2 regions of the Halanaerocella petrolearia genome follow, and region 2 is predicted to be linked to the other one. Evidence: riboswitches for the same ligand, from Rfam matches in the RefSeq annotation. Region 2 holds a riboswitch; the other holds the start of a gene.

Region 1 (7,629 bases), 450 kb from region 2:
GTAAAGAATGGAGATATTAGTAGATTCTTTGTAATGGGTGGTTGTGATGGACGCCATAATGATAGAGAATATTATACTGAATTTGCTAAGTCATTACCTGAAGATACAGTTATTTTGACAGCTGGCTGTGCCAAATATAGGTATAACAAGTTAGATTTAGGTGATATTGGTGGTATTCCAAGAGTCTTAGATGCAGGTCAATGCAATGACTCATATTCGTTAGTTGTAATTGCTCAGAAGTTAGCAGAGGTTTTTGAAGTAGATGATATTAATGAATTACCTATTTCTTATAATATTGCTTGGTATGAACAGAAAGCTGTATTGGTTCTATTGGCTCTATTATCGTTAGGAGTTAAAAAAATACATTTAGGGCCAACTTTACCAGCCTTTTTATCAGAGAATACTGTTCAGCTATTAGTTGAAGAATTTGATTTAAGTCCTAACTCTACTGTAGATGAAGATTTAGAAGAAATGTTAAATTAAAATGATTTAATTTCTTAAGCAATCAGCCTGATTTTAAGATCAGGCTGATTATTATTTAAAAAGGAAGGAGGTAAAATCTATGAGAGTTGGAATAATTGGAGCTGGCCCAGGTGGATTAGCTGCAGGCATTTTGCTTGCTAGTAATGGAATTGATGTTACTATTTATGAAAAAAGAAGACAGGTTGGAGGAAGAAATGGTTCATTTTAAGAGGCATGTGCAAGGTGGTTTGAACCAATTATCTAAAAATTAATATCAAATGTTATCTCAAGTTTAAATCAAAAATTGGTTAACTATAATGATACCGGTGAAGAAATAGCTGTTATTGGTCAAAAGTATAATCTGGCTGTAATTATTGAAGTGAGAAATTTTAAGGCAGTAGTTATTACAGTAATTGATAAAGTTAATATCCATATTAAGGATGGAACTAAATTAGAGAGGATAATTTAGTATGAATTATTATTTATTTAGGAAGGGTGATTATTATAGTAGACTTTATTAAACCAGTATTAGTTATTAGTAGATGCCTAGGTTTTGCACCATGTCGTTATAATGGAAAGCAGATTAATGATCAGTTTATTGAGAAACTAAGAGATTTTGTTGAGATTATTACTGTCTGTCCAGAGGTTGAAATTGGCTTAGGTGTACCTCGCTCCCCAGTTAGACTAGTAAGTGTAGATGATCAATTAAGGTTAGTTCAGCCGGCTAATGACAGAGATGTAACTGGAGATATGAAAGAATTTAGTCAGGATTTTTTCAATTCACTTACTGAAGTTGATGGTTTTATTCTTAAGAATCGTTCTCCATCATGTGGGACTAATGATAGTAAGGTATATCAGGATATTGATGGTAAGATTCCAGTAGGTAAATCTAGTGGTTTATTCAGCAGTTATGTACAAGAAGAGTTTTCTGATCTGGCTATTGAAAATGAAGGTAGGTTAAAGAACTTTAGAATTAGAGAGGATTTTCTAACTAGGCTATTTTTATTGGCTCGTTTTCGTAAGGTAAAAGCAGCTAACTCTATGAAAGAATTAGTAAAGTTTCATAGTAGAAATAAACTTTTATTACTGGCTTATAATGAAGAGCAGATGCGTCAATTAGGCAGGATAGTGGCTAACCATAATCAGAATAAATTTGAAAAAGTAGTAATTGATTATGAGACAAATTTAAAACAGGCTTTATCTAAAAGAGCAGATTATAAGTCTAATATTAATGTATTGATGCATGCTTTTGGCCATTTTTCTAATTATTTAGTAACAGAAGAAAAAAATTTTTTCTTAAATACAGTGGGGAAATATCGTCATGGGAAGGTTCCTCTATCAGTACCAATAAATATTTTAAAGGCTTGGACAATCAAATATGAAATAGAGTACTTAAGAGAACAGACTTTCTTTACTCCATATCCAGAGGAGTTAGTTCAGATAAAAGATTCAGGAAAGGGAATAAATTTATAAAAACAGGATTTGAGTTACAGGGAGAATGGGAAGTAGTTAGTAAAGATGGTAATAAAATAACTGTCTTTGCAGATGCAGAGAGAACTATAGATGATAATGGCAATAAAAAGAAGGTTACCTATATCTATGATGTTAGTACCAAAACCAAAGAAAAAATGAAGAATAAAATCAATTATATCAGTTTTCATGATGAATTAACAAACCCTTATAATAGGAAGTATTATAATGTTTTATTAGAAGAGATAAATAATAAGGATAATTATAATCAAGTAGGTCATACACCACAAATAGTAACTTTATCTAAGAAACTAGGGAAAAGGTTAATTTATCAGAGCATCAACTAAAGCAATTAGTCTTATTAGCTAAGTTTCATGATGTAGGAAAGTTAACTATTTCTAATGATATATTATTTAGAAATAGCTATTTAAAAGAAGAGATAGTAGATTCATTTGATATAATGACTAATGAAATTGATTGTGCAGTAAAAAAGAAGTTATGTAATAAGTCAATTTCTTATCAAATAAATTTTTGTATTTGTAACAATATTGTAAGTGATTTGTTATAAATTAGATAGAAGTATATGCTATTATATAAAACAAGAGATAGACAAGAAATATGTAGTTGCTTGTTAATTAAAGAATAAAAGGAGGGGTAGAGTATGGACAAGTATGTTTGTACAGTTTGTGGTTATGTTTATGACCCAGAAGAAGGAGATCCAGATGCAGGGATAGAACCAGGTACTCCTTTTGAAGAGTTGCCTGAAGACTGGGTATGTCCGTTATGTGGTGTAGGAAAGGATATGTTTGAGCCAGAGGAGTAATATTTTATTCGACTAACTTATATTATTAATAAGGAGGCTAAGGTTATGGAGAAAAGAGGAATTTATAAGTGTCAAACATGTGGTAATGTAATAGAAGTTATTGAAGCTGATGCTCCTGATATTGTCTGTTGTGGTGAGGTGATGGATAAGTTAGAAGCTCAGACTGATGATGCTACTACTGAAAAACATGTACCTGTAGTTAATGAGTTGGCTGATGGAGTTGAAGTAGTAGTAGGAACTACTATACACCCTATGGAAGATAAACATTATATTACTTTTATTGAAGTATTAACAGAAGATAAAGTGCTTAGAGCTGAGTTAGATCCAAGTGATGAACCGAAAGCAGAATTTAAAGTTGATAAGTCAGAAATAGTTGAGGTTAGAGAGTTCTGTAATGTGCATGGCTTATGGAAGGCATAGAGTTAGTTAAGATTTAAAGATAAAAAATTAACAGGGAGGTTCAATTATGCCAGAGTTAAAAGGTACTAAGACAGAAGAAAATCTACTTAAAGCATTTGCTGGTGAGTCTCAGGCTAGAAATCGATATACTTACTTTGCTTCTCAGGCTAAGAAGGATGGCTATAGACAGATTGCTAATATCTTTTTAGAAACAGCTAGAAACGAGAAGGAGCATGCTGAACGTTTCTTTAAGTTTCTAGAGGGAGGAAATGTAGAGATTGAAGCTGCTTATCCAGCAGGAGTAATTGGTACTACTGAAGAGAATCTAGTGGCTGCCGCTGCTGGTGAGAATGAAGAACATACTGAGTTATATCCAGAGTTTGCTAGAGTAGCTGAAGAAGAAGGATTTCCTGAAATTGCAGAAGTCTTTAGAAGAGTAGCTATGGTAGAGGTAGAGCATGAGAAGAGATACTTAGCTTTATTAGAGAATGTTAGAGAAGAGAAGGTATTTAAGAAGGATGATGAAGTAAGATGGAAATGTGGAAACTGTGGCTATGTCCATGAAGGGCCAGAAGCTCCAGAAGAATGTCCGGCTTGTGCTCACCCACAGGATTACTTTGAGTTAAAAGAGGAAAATTACTAATAGTTAAGATCTGTAGGGAGAAACTATTAATAGTTTCTCCCTATTTATAATTTAGCTAGAGAATATAATAAAGACAGGAGAGGTTAAGATGGGAAAAGTATTATATATTACTGCTAATCCTAAGCCAGTCTCTGATTCTTATAGTTTGACAGTTGGTAAAGAATTTTTAGACTCTTATAAAAGGGAAAATCCTGGTGATGAGATAGTAGAGCTTGATCTATACCAACGTGAGATTCCTTTAATTGATAGAGATATCTTTAGTGCTTGGTCTTCTCTAGAAGAAGGAGGGTTTAGTGATTTAACTGAAATAGAGCAACAAAAATTAACTAAAATGAATGATTTATTAGAAGAGTTTATAGCAGTAGATAAATATATTTTTGTTACTCCACTCTGGAACTTTAGTCTACCTCCTATGATGAGAGCCTATATTGATAATATCTGTGTAGCTGGTAAGACTTTTGAGTATACCGATGATGGGCCAAAAGGTCTAATGACAGATAAGCAAGCGGTTCACATTCATTCTCGTGGTGGAATATATTCTGAAGATATAATTAAGGATTTTGATTTTGCCAATAGATACTTACAGAGGATATTCTCTTTTTTAGATATTGAGTTGGTTGATTCACTTATTATAGAAGGAACTAATCAATTAGATGAAGAAGAAGCTACAGAGATGAAAAATAAAGCTATAGAGAAGGCTAAAGGTCTTGCTCAAAAGTTGGCCCGAAGATAATTGAGAAAGAATTAGTAGAAATCTATTGCAAAAATAAGATTGATTTATTATACTTATAATAACAATTACATATTTGTACCACTAGGGGCGTTCTATATTATAGGACTGAGAAAGAGTTAAGACTCTAGTCTCTTGAACCTGATCTAGATAATACTAGCGTAGGGAAGTGGGCTTTTGGTAGGGTATACTTTATCTAGGTATATCTTGGTTTATTATGTTTGATTACTATTGAAATCAAAGGCACAGTTCCTTATGGGGCTGTGTTTTTTTATTTTTTGCGGTTTAATTATTGAAACTTGAAATTTTATGAGGTGATAAAATGAAACAAGTATTAACAATTGCTGGTTCTGATTCTGGTGGTGGTGCTGGAATTCAAGCTGATTTAAAGACTATGACTGCTTTTGGTGTCTATGGAGCCTCAGTAGTTACTGCTGTAACTGCTCAGAATACATTAGGAGTACAAGGGTTTGAGGCATTAAGTGGTGATTTTGTAGGACAACAACTTGATTCTGTATTTAGTGATTTAGATTTTTCTGCTGTTAAAACAGGAATGTTGGCTAATAGTGAGATTATAAATGTTATTACTAAGAAGATAAAAGAATATCAAATCAATAATCTAGTTGTTGATCCTGTAATGGTAGCTACTAGTGGAGACTTATTATTAGCTGAGGAGGCAATTGATTCTCTCAAAGAAGATTTAATTCCCTTAGCCAAATTAATTACTCCTAATTTAAATGAAGCTAAAGTGTTAACAGGAAGAGGATTAGATGAAGAGGTTAGTTTGAAAGAGTTAGCTAGTGAATTATATAAGTTAGGCGCCCAGTATGTTTTGGTTAAAGGAGGACATCAAGAGCAAGATAAGGCTAGAGATTTACTATATGATGGAGAGGAATTTAGAGAGTTTACTACTGCAAGAATTGATACAACAGATACTCATGGTACTGGTTGTACTTTATCTTCTGCCTTAGCCAGTAATTTGGCCCTAGGATATTCTTTAGAAGAATCAATTAAAAGGAGTAAAGCATATATAACTAAAGCTATTAGAAGGGGATGTAAAGTGGGAGCAGGTAATAATCCAGTTAACCATTTAGTGTCAGTAACAAGTGATGAGTAATCAGTAGTTAAGGATTTGCTTGTCACTTGTCACAATACTGTATATGGAGGGGATAGAATGAATGATATCTTGGCTGAAATTAAAGCAGAGAAGCCTTTAGTTCACCACATTACAAATAATGTGACTGTTAATGACTGTGCTAACATTACTCTTTATTGGGGTGGATTACCTATAATGGCTTATGCTCAACAAGAAGTTGAGCAGATGGTAACAGCAGCATCAGCTTTAGTTATAAATATTGGGACTTTAAACCATAAGCAAATAGATGCTATGTTACAAGCTGGAAAGAAGGCAAATCAGTTAAAGATACCAGTTATTTTAGATCCAGTAGGAGTAGGTGCTACTGATTTAAGAACTGAGGCTGCTTTGGAAATATTAAATAAAGTAGATATAGCAGTAATTAAAGGAAATGAAGGAGAGATTACTGTCCTAGCTGGAGGTCAAGCTAAACTAAAAGGTGTAGAATCAGTTGGGACTTGTGAAGATATTACTGATAGTGCCCAGAAGTTGGCCCGAGTCCAGGATACAGTAGTTGTAGTATCAGGAGCAGATGATATTGTAACTGATGGACAAGAAGTTTATAAAATAACAAATGGTCACCCATTAATGGGCCAAGTAGTAGGAACAGGATGTATGCTTGGTAGTACATTAGGAGTATTTTGTGGAGTAAATAATAATTATTTAAATGCTTCTTTGCAAGCTGTAGCAGCTTATGGTATTGCAGGCGAGAAAGCAAGTCAAGAAACTAGTAGACCTGCTAGTTATAAGGTATCATTTTTAGATAATATTAGTGAGATTAGTGACCAATATTTAAAAGCTAAGCAAGAGGTAATAGAGATAAACTAAGTGTAAGTTTTATTAACATCTAATTATTAATTTTTAACTATTAACTAAAATATGGGAGGAATAAAAATGACTCAAGTTACTAAAGCAAGAGCAGGAGAAATTACTCCAGAAATGAAACAAGTAGCAATTAAAGAGGGAGTAGATGTAGATTTAATAAGAGAAGGGGTAGCTGAAGGAACTATTGTAATTCCAGCTAATAAGAATCATGATCATATAGATCCTAATGGTTTTGGTAAAGGATTAACTACTAAAATCAATGCTAATTTTGGTACTTCTGAGGATTACCCTGATCTTGATAAAGAATTAAAAAAATTAAAAGTGGCTATTAAGTCAGGGGCTGATGCAGTAATGGATTTGTCAACTGGTGGTGACATTAATCAGACTAGAAAAGAAATTTTAGCTATGAGTGAGGTTCCTTTGGGTACAGTTCCTTTCTATCAAGCAACTGTAGAAGTCTTAAGAGAAGATGAAGCTATTGTTGATTTAACAGTAGATGATATTTTTACTGTAATTGAAGAGCAGGCTCAGCAAGGAGTCGACTTTATTACAGTTCACTGTGGTTTAACATTAGAGACATTACGCCATTTAAGAGAAGAGGGACGAGTAACTGATATAGTCAGTCGTGGAGGTTCTTTCATGGCTGGTTGGATGCTACATAATGGAGAGGAAAATCCTCTTTATGAATATTATGATCGCTTATTAGAAATAGCTTATGAGTATGATGTAACATTAAGCCTAGGAGATGGCTTACGACCAGGTTCGTTAGCTGATGCTACTGATCGTTCTCAGATTCATGAGCTATTGATTCTAGGAGAGCTAGTAGATAGAGCTAGAGAAGCTGAAGTACAAGTAATGGTAGAAGGGCCAGGCCATGTGCCTTATAATCAGATAGAGACTAATATGCAGATTCAAAAAGAGTTATGTAAAGACGCACCTTTTTATGTTTTAGGGCCTTTAGTGACAGATATTGCTTTAGGATATGATCATATTAATGCAGCTATTGGTGGTACACTAGCTGCTACTTGTGGAGCTGATTTCTTATGTTATGTAACTCCAGCTGAACATATTGGTCTGCCAAGTATTGAAGATGTTAAAGAAGGAGTTGTTGCTACTAAAATAGCAGCTCACGCAGCAGATAT
Region 2 (7,629 bases):
CTTGCAGACTATGAATTGGACCAAAAATATGTCTTAAACCAGCTAAGTTATGTAAAGCTCCATCTAATAATCTACCTCCAGGAAAAGCAGGATGTTGGCGCCATTCTTTAGCAGCAAATGTGTCTCCTAATGCCTCTTGGGGGAAATTAACAATAAAGTTACTAATAAAGTAGATGATTTCTCCAACCTTTTCTTCTGCTACTAGATTTTTGAGAATGTTGTTTTCTTCATTATATCTAAAATTCTCAGCAATTAACACTTTAATATCATATTCTTTTGGAAATTTAGTATATTCTTTAGCCTCTTCTAAGTTTGTAGCTAGTGGTTTCTCACAAATAATATCTAATCCTAATTCAGCTACATCTTTAGAGACAGCAAAGTTTTGCGAGATGGGAACCATAATATCTACTGCATCTAATTCTTCTTCTTTAATCATAGTCTTATAATCTTCATAAGCTTTATCTTTATTAATTCCTATTAGTTCAGTTGCTGCCTCAGCTACTTCTAATTCTACATCACAACAAGCTACAATTTCATATTTATCCTGTAGTTGTTGATAAGCAGGCCAGTGTAATCTCTGCCAAGCAAGTCCTGTACCAATAATTCCTATCTTTATCTTCTTCATATTATCAGCTCCTATAATATAATAATTAATAGCTCTATTATTAATATTGGCTAAATAGTAGTTTAATATAGGAGTTGATAATAAAAAGTTGGCCCGTTGGGGCCAAAGTTCAAACTTAAAGTTTATTCTTCATAGACAACATCATCAATTTTAATTGCTCTAAACTCACTATCTCCTTCAATACATTCCATACAATTGTCACATTCTTTATTACTATTTAAATCACAGATTAGGCATTCACCACAATCATTACAATTATCACCAGGATTCAAAATACATTCTTCTCTATCCAACTAGATCTACCCCCTAATATTTTGTAGTGATTAGTGTAACACAAAACTTGTGAAAAATAAAGCTTAGTTACATTCTATTGCTCCAGTAGGACAGACTGATTTACAGTGTCCATCTCCTAAGCACTCTAGAGCATTGATTATCTGTGCCTTAATGCCAGTGCTTGTATTAACTAATTCTATAATCTGACATCCACATGCTTTTACACAACAACCACATCCTATACATTCTTCCCAATTTACCTTTTTAATATAAGTTAATTTATAGTTAGTTCCACTCTTTTTTTTGGCCCAGCAGTCTTTCTTATCTATAAATACCCCTCCTTTTAATTTAATCTTATAGTTTTATATTTATTTAATAACTAATTAACATATTATAAACTAAAAAGCTTTCTGCTCTAAACAGAAAGCTTTTTAGTAATTAATAATCATTAATAATTTTCCATTTTTTAGATTAATCTCTGCTTCTTCATCTTCAATAATATTACTGATACTTAATGTTGAACCTCGAGTTAAAGTGGCATCTGTTAAAGGATATTTAACCCCTTTCAATTCAACACCTTCCACTTGAGAAGTTATAGGTAGAAAAGATATTGTATTACCTGCTTTGTCTTTAATGATTCTATTATCAGTAATCAATTCAATGGTATCTTGCTCTGTTACAAACTTAATCTGTACTCCAGAAGTAGTTAATTGCTCTAATAAGTATATATTAGCTAAACTATGATCTAATCTCTTTCCTAAAGCGGCAAAAACAATAATCTCTTCAAAGCCCATTTCAATTAAATTTTCTAATAACAATTGAGTATCCGTCTTATCTTTTTGAACAGGGAATTTTTTGATCTTTACTCCTTGCTCTCTATACTGATTTAGTACTGTAGAAGATACAGAATCAAAGTCACCTACTATCAAGTCAGGAGTAATTCCTAGTTCAAAAGCATATTCTGCTCCTCCATCAGCACAAGCAATCGTATCTTTAGCAGTTATATAGTCTTGATAAAACTCTTCTCTGCCTATTAATTCCCCATTTATAAAGACAATTGCCCTAGACATTAACTATTGACTCCTTCTAACTCCATTACTGGATTATTTGCTATTGCTTTAATTAGGATTAACATAACTATTACTGTAATAATTGTTTCTGGAATTAAATAACTACTATTATAAATTAATGAGTAAGTCCAGATACTTTGGCCCTCAGGAGCATACTGTCCAAAAAAGACAGCTCCAGAAATAAAATGCATTATAAATCTTAGAAAAGAACCAAATAAAGTACCGGAACTTACCAATAATGAATTTTTTCTTAAGCTGTTTGATTGATTTAAAGCACCTATTAATCCAGCTAAACCTAATAATCCATAGGCTAATGGATAATCAAGAATCAACTGGCTCCAGTGTACAACATAACCAGCTAACATAGCTTGTAAAATTCCATAACCTGTTCCTAATAAAAGCCCCTCTTTCCAACCCCAGCGTAAAGCAATAAAGATAACTGGAATCATTTCCAAAGAAATAGAACCACCTTGAGGCATTTCATAAATTTTTAAATAATTTAAAATAACTGCCAAAGCCAAACTAACTCCCATTTCTGATATCTTTCTTATTTTTGTACTATTCAATATTATCCCTCCTTAAAAGTAAAAAAACAACTCCATGTAGGAGTTGTGCCTGTAATTAATAAACACTAACTTTCCTACGCTGGTATAATCCAGATCAGGTACAAAAGGGTCAGAGTTTAATAACTCTCTCTCAGTTTTTTAATAAAAACTCCCCTAGTTTCTCTAATATTAAATTATATCGATATCTAATTATAGCAGATCAGTTATTAATTTGCAACTATAACAGATAAAAATTGATTTTAAAATAACAATTATGTTACAATAATAGTAACTTAACACTAAGGAGTGATAAAATGAATTCTGAATTAATTATTTCTTCTTCTTTTATGGTAGCAATTATTATAGAGGCTATTATTTTACTTAAAAATTTTTTTACTACTACAGAAAAAGAATTTCTATCTAAGTCTCTATTCAGGTTTTTATCTAATAGTTTCATTTATGTTGCTGCCTTATTAATTTTCATTTCATCTTTTAGTCAACAGAGTGGTTTAGAAATTATTAATTTTAAAAACTTAAATCAATTTACTTTAGGACAAGCTGCTATTTGGAGCATACTAATTGCTGATGTTGTTACTTTAATTGTCTTAGGGATTGGAATTATAACTAACGTATTTAAGAAAAAAGATAAACAACCAGAAGAAACTATTATAGACCAGAAAAAAGCTAGAGAATTAGCTTAGATATAAAAAGGAGTAGCAATATTGCTACTCCTTTTTATATCTAGTATAAGTTATTAATAATAATAATAATAGCATCACTCCAAGAATAATCTTTCCAAACAAATAGCCTATCTGTTGATATATAGTCTTTTCTTGTGAAGTTAATTCTAGCTTAGCCTCTAAACTGGTTGTTTCAAATAATTTAGTTCTATTTATTATTTGACCTTGTTTATTAATAATTCCACTAATTCCTGTATTACCTACTTTAACTACTGGCACTTGATACTCTACAGCTCGAAATATAGCTGCCTGTAAGATCTGTAAAGAAGCTTTACTTCTTTCAAACCAAGCTTCATTAGAAATATTAATAATTAAATCATTATCTTGATATAATTTATGAACAAAAAAAGGATTCAAAATCTCAGAACAAATAGGAGCAATCCAACTTATATTATTCAACTTAAAACTCTGTAACTCTGTACCAGGAGTAATATGATTTAAGTTACTTTCAATAAAATCAGGTATCAAATTAGGAAAAGGAACATATTCTCCCCAAGGAACTAATCTATTCTTACTATATGTTTGGCGGATATTATTATTCTTATCTATTAGTAATGCACTATTTAGATAATTCTCTTTTTCTGTAATGAAACCACCAGTTAATAATGAATTCCCATCTGAAAAATCAAAAGGAAACTTTTTATCCTGATCATAAGATCTTAATATAGCCGTTTCTGGCCAGATTAATAAATCCATATCGGTAGTTTGGTTTAATACTTCTTGTGATAGTTTAGTCAATCGCTTAGCAATTTCATCCTGTTGATTAGGATCTAATTTTATTTGTTGGGGAATATTAGGTTGAATCAAACCTACTTTTAACTCTTTAACTGTAGGTTCCTTTTTAGCTAATTCTAATCTACCATAACTAAAGACTACTCCAAAGACTAAAATAGCAACTAAAATATAAATTAACTTATATTTAAAAGAATTCTTTTTCAATCCTAAATAAAGTAAAGTATTTACTAATACAATCAAAAAACTGATTAAATAAAAGCCTCCATATTGGGCCAACTGAACCAATTCAGGAATGAAGCTTTGGCTATAACCTAAAAAGCCAAATAAATATTGAAAAGAAAAAAGAGTTCTTAAAAATTCTATTCCAGTCCAAACTAAGGGCATAACAATTAATAATGATAAATTTAACTGTTGATTAATCATTTTAGTAATCCAAGCAAATAGTCCCCAATACGTTCCTAGTAATACAAAAGCTAAAATAAGTATTAGAATACAGATAAACCAAGGATAACCACTAAATTTAAGTAGCGGATAGATTAACCATTTACCACTTATTATTAAAAAAATAATTCCCATCAGCCAACCTAAATAAAAAGCTTGTCTATCTGTTTTATCTTCTAATGCAAAAAGAAAAGGGATTAGTCCTATCCAGCTAACCAAAGCTAAATTAGGAAACTGAAAAGGAAGGGCCAACAGCCCTCCAGCTATAACTACCAGTAAATAAGCCATTTAGTCTGTCCTCCATTCAACATTACTTCTTTTAAGAATCTTAATTAAGAAAATAGCTAATAATCCTCCAGTCAACGCAGTCAATAACTGTGGTATCTGCATCATTTGAGCAATCTTAGGTGGTACTTTTACAACAGATTTTACTGCCCAAGCTAAAATAGCATATTTAAACCCTGCTGCTCCAACGACTGCTAAATAGCGATTACTTTTATTAGCCAAATAGTAGGTCATGACTAAAACAACATTTCCTAAAATAATAAAAGGAATTACTGAAGCTAAAGGCGCAGGTAAAATACCACGAACTAGAGCAATCCATGGTGTTAAACCACCAACTAATGCTCCTCCTATTCCTCCTACTAAACTAACAGAAATAAACAAGAACATATTTACTAATGGACCTGTAATAAAAAAAGGAAACCCCATCATTTGTACTACTAAAGTTAAGGCCAATAAAATTCCAGTTCTAGCAATCCATTTTGTATGATTCATAGTTTATATTACCTCCATTTTCCTACTTATCTCATATGTTTATAAATTTATTTTATAATAATTTATACCAAAAAACAAAAAAAGAGGCACAGTTGATGTGCCTACTTTAATCTAGCAAAAAGATGATTACCAATTTCCTTTACTGGTTCTGTATTTTCAAAGATCCAACTAGATGTAGCAGTGATAGGGTTATAATAATATAAGGTGCCGTTAGATGGATCCCAACCATTTAATGCATCTTCAACTGCTTGGTAAGCAGTTGTATTAGGCTCAAGATAAATTTGACCATCTAAAACAGCTGAAAAAGCATAACTACCATTCACTTTTTGGTATACAACACCATTCACATCATTTGGAAAATTAGGAGCTTTAACTCGATTAATAACTACTGATGCTACAGCAACCTGTCCTTCATATGGTTCTCCTCTAGCTTCTGAATATACAGCTCTAGCTAGTGTGTCTAATTCTTGGTCACTTAAATTTAATCGTTGTTGATTATTACTTTCTTTATTTGCTGGCTCATATATGTCACCTAATCCTTCATTAGCTTGGTTATTATCTGGAGAACTACTTTCATCAGAATCATTACTTAAAAAGGATAGAAAAAAATATCGATAATAGACCCTTAATCAAACTAAAAAAACTATTGGAACCATTACTTGCATAAGCTGGTGTAATTAAAACAAATCCAGATACAAAAGGAAAAATCAATGTGAATATAAGAATATATGTTATAAATTTATAATAAACTGTATTTGTTTTCATATTTTATAACCCCTCTTTCTATTAACTGCTACATCTTATTTGTTTTCTATAACTTATAAAAGTCTTCGACGAATATATTTTCTCTTATATCTTTTGGAAATGCAAATGTATTTTTTTGTAGTTTTGTATTTTTTTATGTTCATAAGTGACTAGGTAACGAATAAATAAAAACTCAGAGGCAATTCTACCTCTGAGTCAATACTTAAATATAACATTCGATAAAGTCTTTAATCAACTCCGCTACTTGAGTTGATCCTTTTTTTATTTGGGTTTTATTAATCCTTAGTTTTTCTTGACTTTCATCTAAATCTAAAGCTTCAGAAAATAATCCCGTTACTCCTCTGCCTCTACGATCAATTTCAAAAAATAATTGAATAGCATCATCAGTAATAAAATACACCATTTCTAGTTCATCTAATTCATTCCTAAATAAATTGGTAGGTCTAAATTCTAACTCCTGTATAAAAGGAAACTTACCTGTTCTTACAAATTCATTTTCAATGCTCTTTATCTTAAATCCTAGTTCCTCTAAAGCATCTAAAACTACTTTTAAATATTTATGCGGAAGTATTTCTAACCTATCATTATCTTTAGGATCAATTGCTCTTTTTATATCCAGACCTGTATGGATCCAGACTGGAAATCGGCTATTAGAGATAGGAGTCTGCTTATCTAGGATAAATGAAAAAGAGTGTTCAGTCTCATCTTCAGGTTGGATAGTCTGATCAACTGAAATATCAACCTGTTGAATTTTTTCCTCGGCAATCGTCTTTTTATCATCAACTTCCTTTTCATACTGGGTCATTACATACAGGTATAATTTATCTATCTTCTGCTCTATATTCCCACCATAAATTTTAATCTGTCCTTTTACTTCTTCTCCTGGCTGTATTTGTTTCTTCTCTAATAAAGTATCAACTCTAGCAGCTCCAATACCTATACTAGCCATTAATTTTTGAAACATACTCATATTTATTCCTCCACTTCTCCTATTATTTTCTTCAATTTCTTGCCTAAATTATTAAGATTATTAGTTATATCTTTTCCTTTATTTTTCTCAGGATGTTGATTCACTAAATCAGGAGTTCTTTTATTAGTTATTGGAGTATTTAATGGATATAATTCTACATAACCACCAACAGCACATTGCTCTCCGTAACCACAAGTAAAACAAGCATATTCTCCTTGGATTTCTACTTGTTCAATTACATCAATCCGAGCATCATTAGTAAAAGTTAATAGATCATCTATTGCTTCATTAGAGTCACCATCTCCACTAACTCCAATAATTACTCCTAACTTATTATTTAGAGGAAAAGAACAATTGTGTCTACTACTGAAACAGATACGTTCCCAAAACGCTCTTGCCTTAGCATTGATTCCATCCCAATATTCTGGTGCTCCAAATATAATGACCTTAGCCTCTTTCATAGCATTAAATATCTCATTGAGTTTATCATCTTTTACACACTGATGATCTTCTACACATCCATTACAAGCATCACAAGTTAATATTTCAAAGTTAGATAATGAATAAAATGAATGTGACAAATTACTTTTTTCAAGTACCGATTTGATTGCTGATTCAGTAATTTTACCTTTACGTCCAGCACTGATTCCTACAACCTCTATTTCCTTCATTATATCCCTCCATTATT

The links. Region 2 has a riboswitch for thiamine pyrophosphate ahead of thiT (energy-coupled thiamine transporter ThiT). Riboswitches for the same ligand answer to the same signal wherever they lie in the genome.
Region 1: linked by a shared signal. The riboswitch ahead of thiD (bifunctional hydroxymethylpyrimidine kinase/phosphomethylpyrimidine kinase) and the one ahead of thiT (energy-coupled thiamine transporter ThiT) in region 2 are both predicted to bind thiamine pyrophosphate.

The regions. Positions count from the first base shown of each region.
Region 1 covers NZ_BAAHXW010000001.1:633,825-641,453, reverse strand. The annotation lists gene hcp (hydroxylamine reductase) at 1-483, shown strand, start outside; gene ACYQ39_RS03285 (NAD(P)-binding protein) at 563-691, shown strand; gene ACYQ39_RS03280 (hypothetical protein) at 767-931, shown strand; gene ACYQ39_RS03275 (YbgA family protein) at 967-1,935, shown strand; gene rd (rubredoxin) at 2,594-2,755, shown strand; gene ACYQ39_RS03265 (desulfoferrodoxin) at 2,801-3,175, shown strand; gene rbr (rubrerythrin) at 3,222-3,797, shown strand; gene ACYQ39_RS03255 (FMN-dependent NADH-azoreductase) at 3,886-4,530, shown strand; TPP riboswitch at 4,604-4,712, shown strand; gene thiD (bifunctional hydroxymethylpyrimidine kinase/phosphomethylpyrimidine kinase) at 4,850-5,644, shown strand; gene thiM (hydroxyethylthiazole kinase) at 5,702-6,490, shown strand; gene thiC (phosphomethylpyrimidine synthase ThiC) at 6,557-7,629, shown strand, end outside.
Region 2 covers NZ_BAAHXW010000001.1:182,865-190,493, reverse strand. The annotation lists gene ACYQ39_RS01050 (Gfo/Idh/MocA family protein) at 1-625, opposite strand, end outside; gene ACYQ39_RS01045 (hypothetical protein) at 748-918, opposite strand; gene ACYQ39_RS01040 (4Fe-4S dicluster domain-containing protein) at 982-1,140, opposite strand; gene ACYQ39_RS01035 (thiamine diphosphokinase) at 1,330-1,968, opposite strand; gene thiT (energy-coupled thiamine transporter ThiT) at 1,968-2,534, opposite strand; TPP riboswitch at 2,589-2,699, opposite strand; gene ACYQ39_RS01025 (hypothetical protein) at 2,828-3,214, shown strand; gene lnt (apolipoprotein N-acyltransferase) at 3,239-4,717, opposite strand; gene ACYQ39_RS01015 (ECF transporter S component) at 4,718-5,206, opposite strand; gene ACYQ39_RS01010 (cell wall hydrolase) at 5,308-5,589, opposite strand; gene ACYQ39_RS01005 (sporulation protein) at 6,174-6,941, opposite strand; gene ACYQ39_RS01000 (flavodoxin family protein) at 6,944-7,612, opposite strand.